2 regions of the Streptomyces sp. NPDC046860 genome follow, and region 1 is predicted to be linked to the other one. Evidence: riboswitches for the same ligand, from Rfam matches in the RefSeq annotation. Region 1 holds a riboswitch; the other holds the start of a gene.

Region 1 (2,189 bases):
GGCTCCTGGAGCGCCGACACCGGCAACGGCTACTACGGCGGTCTCCAGATATCCCAGGACGACTGGGAGAAGTACGGCGGCACGCAGTACGCGGGCAGTGCCGACCAGGCCAGCCGTTCGCAGCAGATCTCGGTGGCGGAGAAGATCCTCTCCGACCAGGGCACCACCCACTGGGCCACCTGCGCCCTGATCGCCGGGCTCACCTCCAACTCCGGCTCGGTCGACGTCGACACGGGGGTGAGCGAGTCCCCGTCCGCGGACAAGGGCGACTCCGGCACCGATGACGACACGTCCGGCGAGTCCCCCGAGGCGAGCACCCCGGCCGAGGACTCCGGCTCGCCCGCGCCGTCGGACTCTGCCGCCTCGTCCTCCCCGTCCGCCGAGGAGACCGGCAAGTCGTCCCCGAGCGCCGACGCCAAGGCCGGTTCGGGGCACTCCGGCAAGGACACCGACACCTCCCGGTCCGGCGGCTCCGCGCCCGCGGCCTCCGAGGGCGGCTACCAGGGCGGTTCGTCTTCCCGCGCCGACGCGGGCAAGGACGCGGACGAGTCGTGGGAGGACGGCGGCTCCTGGAGCCTCGTCGACACCGGCGACCTCGGCGGCGGCGGCCGTCACCGCGGGAGCAGCGCCGCGGAGGGCGTGACGGGCGGTCAGCACACGGCCGGCACCGGACGCCACGCCACCGCCTCCCCGGGCACCTACACCGTCCGCGACGGCGACACGCTCGGCTCCATCGCCGACTCCCTGGATGTGCGGGGCGGGTGGGAAGCGCTCTACTCCGCGAACGAGCAGGCCATCGGCGGCGACCCGAACCATGTCGACCCGGGGCAGACCCTGAAGCTGCCGGGCGAAACGGACGCCGAATAGCGGGATTTGACGCCCACTATCTTCTTATATGTCCCATTTGGTGAAAGTGTGGGATGACTCTCAGAAGCCTTGATCGTCTTTGAATTTCGCCTCGGCGCATGTCTACGGTCGGGACCGCTCGTCACCACGAGCCCCCGAGGCCGCAACGCCGAATCCTGCCAGCGGCCGCCGGGGACAACCGTCGCGTAAAGCGCCGTAGGCAGGAGCGGGGGACCCAAGGTACGTGCCCGACCCGGTGTTTCGACGCCGGTGCGGGCTTGGGGTGGAGCCACGCCTTCCGGGAGTGATGGGGAGGGGTGGCCGGGCACTCATCCGGCCCGAACCCGACAGCTCACCTCGCAGGCGTCGGTGAGGGGATCGATCCATGCTGTTCTCCAGCAAGGGCATGCACCGTCGCCCGTCCAAGACCGCCCGTGTCCTCGCGCTCGCCGGTGTCGCCGGCGCGGCCGTCGTGGGCCCGGTGATGGCGTCGGGCAGCGCCTCCGCCGCCACCGGTTCCGAGTGGGACGCCGTCGCGCAGTGCGAGTCGGGCGGCAACTGGTCCATCAACACCGGCAACGGCTTCTACGGCGGTCTGCAGTTCTCCGCCTCCACCTGGTCCGGCTACGGCGGCACGCAGTACGCCGCCACCGCCGACAAGGCGACCAAGGAGCAGCAGATCACCGTCGCCGAGAAGGTGCTCGCCGCCCAGGGCAAGGGCGCCTGGCCGGTCTGCGGCACCGGCCTGTCCAGCACGCCGTACAGCGGCTCGGCCGCCCCGGCGCCGTCCGCGGACAGCAAGACGGAGGACAAGGCCGCGGCCGACACCTCCGAGCGCGCCGCCGACGACCAGGCCGCCTCCCGCTCGACCGAGCGCCCGGACGCGAGCAACACCGTCACCACCCCGACCGGCCAGAAGGTCGAGAAGGGCGACGGCGAGTACAAGGTGGTCAAGGGCGACACGCTCAGCTCCATCGCCGCGAAGCACAAGGTCGAGGGCGGCTGGAAGAAGCTGTTCGACCTGAACAAGGACATCGTGAAGAAGGCCGACGTCATCTTCCCCGGCCAGATGCTGCACCTGAAGTAACCGCGACCCGTTCACGGGGACCGGCCCCCCCGAACCCGTCCGGCCCCGTGAACCTCCGGTCCCCTGACGGACCCCCCGCCCCGGTGCGCGTTCCCCCCGCGCGCCGGGGCGGTGCGCTTTCCGCCCCCCCGGCCCATTCCTCCCCGGCCCATTCCTCCCCGCCCATTGCCCAGAACCCTTTGTTCCGGGCGTGAACAATGGGTACGGTCTCCCTGTCCCACCCCGTCCATGAGGCGGTCGGTCGACGGCCGACGCC
Region 2 (2,189 bases), on a different contig from region 1:
CTGGCTGCGCACCGCGTGTGAGCTGGCCGCGCTCTGCCCGCCCTCGGACACCGCCTTCAGCGTCGGCGCGGTCGTCGTCGCGGCGGACGGCACCGAGCTGGCGCGCGGCCACTCCCGCGAGGGCGGCGACCCGGTCGTCCACGCCGAGGAGGCGGCCCTCGCCAAGCTGGACCCCGCCGACCCGCGCCTGCCCGGCGCCACCGTCTACAGCAGCCTGGAGCCCTGCGCGCACCGCGCCTCCCGCCCCACGCCCTGCGCCGGGCTGATCCTGCGGGCCGGGGTGCGGCGGGTGGTCACGGCCTGGCGGGAGCCGGACACCTTCGTCCGCGCGGCGAACGGCGCCGGGGTGCTCGCGGACGGGGGCGTGGAGGTGGTGACGCTGCCGGAGTACGCCCCTCTCGCACAGCGGCCGAACGGTCACCTTCCGCACTGAGGCCCACGTCACGGCGGCGTGTGTGCGCGGGACCCCGCGGATGACGTATGCTTGAGACACAACGACGCGGGGTGGAGCAGCTCGGTAGCTCGCTGGGCTCATAACCCAGAGGTCGCAGGTTCAAATCCTGTCCCCGCTACTGAAGGCTCAGGGCCGGAATTCGAGAAATCGAACTCCGGCCCTGAGTGTTTTCCGGGACCCGTGTTGTTCCAGGTCACCAGCAAAACTCCTGTGACTCCTGAAGCGCGGTCAACTCGCCCTGTTCGCTCCTTTCCTGACCGGTATGCACCTCGTCAGAACGTCAAAGGATCAAGCTGAACGGGCTTGGAATCCGGTGTGCGAGTCTATTAACGTTCGATAACGCAGCGCGGTCGTTACAGCCGTCAGCAGAGACGGCGCCGTGCGCACACGCCGAATCCCGCGAGGGAACCGGGGACCCACCACTTTGGGGTGAATCGCGCCCGATCCGCAGTGCACCGCCTCAGGAGCACGCCGGGTTTACGCGCGTAGGAGACCTTCCTTCTCCGAACCCGTCAGCTAACCCGGTAGGCGGAGGAGGGAAAGGAGTGCGCCCGCGTGGCGTCCAACCGGCCTGCCCCACAAGCCCCGTTCGCGCCGGACGCGAGTGAGCCCTTTGCCTACGGCGCCCCCCGCGCGCAGGACGGCACGTGGGAGGAGTGGAATCCCACCGAGGAGTCCCTGCCTCCCGTTCGTGGCCGCCACCGGGTGGCCAAGCAGCGCGGAGGCGGCGGCCTCGCCCGCAGTTCCACCGTCCTCGGCGTCGGCGTCATAGCCGCCGTCGGCGCGGGCGGCATGGCCAGCGCCAACACCGGCAAGCCTCCCGTGTCCATCGCGATGCCCGACCTGCCCTCCGTCGGCTCCCTGATCGACGGCCATCACACGGACGCGCCCGCCGCCTCCCTGGCCGGCGTCGCCACGGCCACGGCCCCCGCCGCGAGTGACGACTCCTCCGACGCGGGCGAGGCGCTGCGCAGCCGGATCATGGCCCAGGCCGAGCGACAGCAGAGCAAGGCCGACAGCCGGGCCACCGCCGCAGCCGTCGCCAAGGCCGACCAGCAGGCCGCCGACGCCGCCGCCAAGGCCGCGGCGGACGCCGCCGAGAAGGCCGCCGAGGCCAAGGAGAAGGCGGAGGCCGACGCCGAGAAGAAGGCCGAGGCGGCCCGCCTGGCCACGCTGGCCAAGCAGTACGCGCTGCCGACCTCCTCGTACACGATCACCTCCACCTTCGGGCAGGCCGGATCGATGTGGTCCTCCGGCTACCACACCGGGCTGGACTTCGCCGCTCCCACCGGCACGCTGATCAAGGCCGTCCACAGCGGCACGATCACCGAGGCCGGCTGGGCCGGGGCGTACGGCTACCGCACGATCCTCACCCTCGACGACGGCACCGAGGTCTGGTTCTGCCACCAGTCCTCGATCAGCGTCAGCGCCGGGCAGAAGGTGTCCACCGGCGAGGTCATCGGCCGCGTCGGCGCCACCGGCAACGTGACCGGGCCCCACCTCCACCTGGAGATCCACCCCGGCGGCCAGCCCACCGGCATCGACCCCGGCGCCTGGCTGCGCGGCAAGGGGCTCACTCCCTGAGCGGATGACCCCGATGCGGAATGGACGGGGCCCGAGTGATCGTTGAGAAGAGACATGACTGCTTCTCTGCGCAAGCTCGGCTCCTCCTCCCTCGAGGTCTCCCCCCTCGCCCTCGGCGGCAACGTCTTCGGCTGGACGGCCGACCGGGACA

What was found. Region 1 has a riboswitch for cyclic di-AMP ahead of ABZ898_RS20720 (transglycosylase family protein). Riboswitches for the same ligand answer to the same signal wherever they lie in the genome.
Region 2: it holds a riboswitch for cyclic di-AMP, as region 1 does, so the genes downstream of both, ABZ898_RS13715 (M23 family metallopeptidase) here and ABZ898_RS20720 (transglycosylase family protein) in region 1, are expected to answer to the same signal.

Annotation. Positions count from the first base shown of each region.
Region 1 covers NZ_JBEYXQ010000014.1:71,354-73,542, forward strand. The annotation lists gene ABZ898_RS20715 (transglycosylase family protein) at 1-867, shown strand, start outside; cyclic di-AMP (ydaO/yuaA leader) riboswitch at 1,049-1,227, shown strand; gene ABZ898_RS20720 (transglycosylase family protein) at 1,232-1,933, shown strand.
Region 2 covers NZ_JBEYXQ010000007.1:308,527-310,715, forward strand. The annotation lists gene ABZ898_RS13705 (dihydrofolate reductase family protein) at 1-433, shown strand, start outside; tRNA gene ABZ898_RS13710 (tRNA-Met) at 499-572, shown strand; cyclic di-AMP (ydaO/yuaA leader) riboswitch at 833-1,000, shown strand; gene ABZ898_RS13715 (M23 family metallopeptidase) at 1,010-2,038, shown strand; gene ABZ898_RS13720 (aldo/keto reductase) at 2,093-2,189, shown strand, end outside.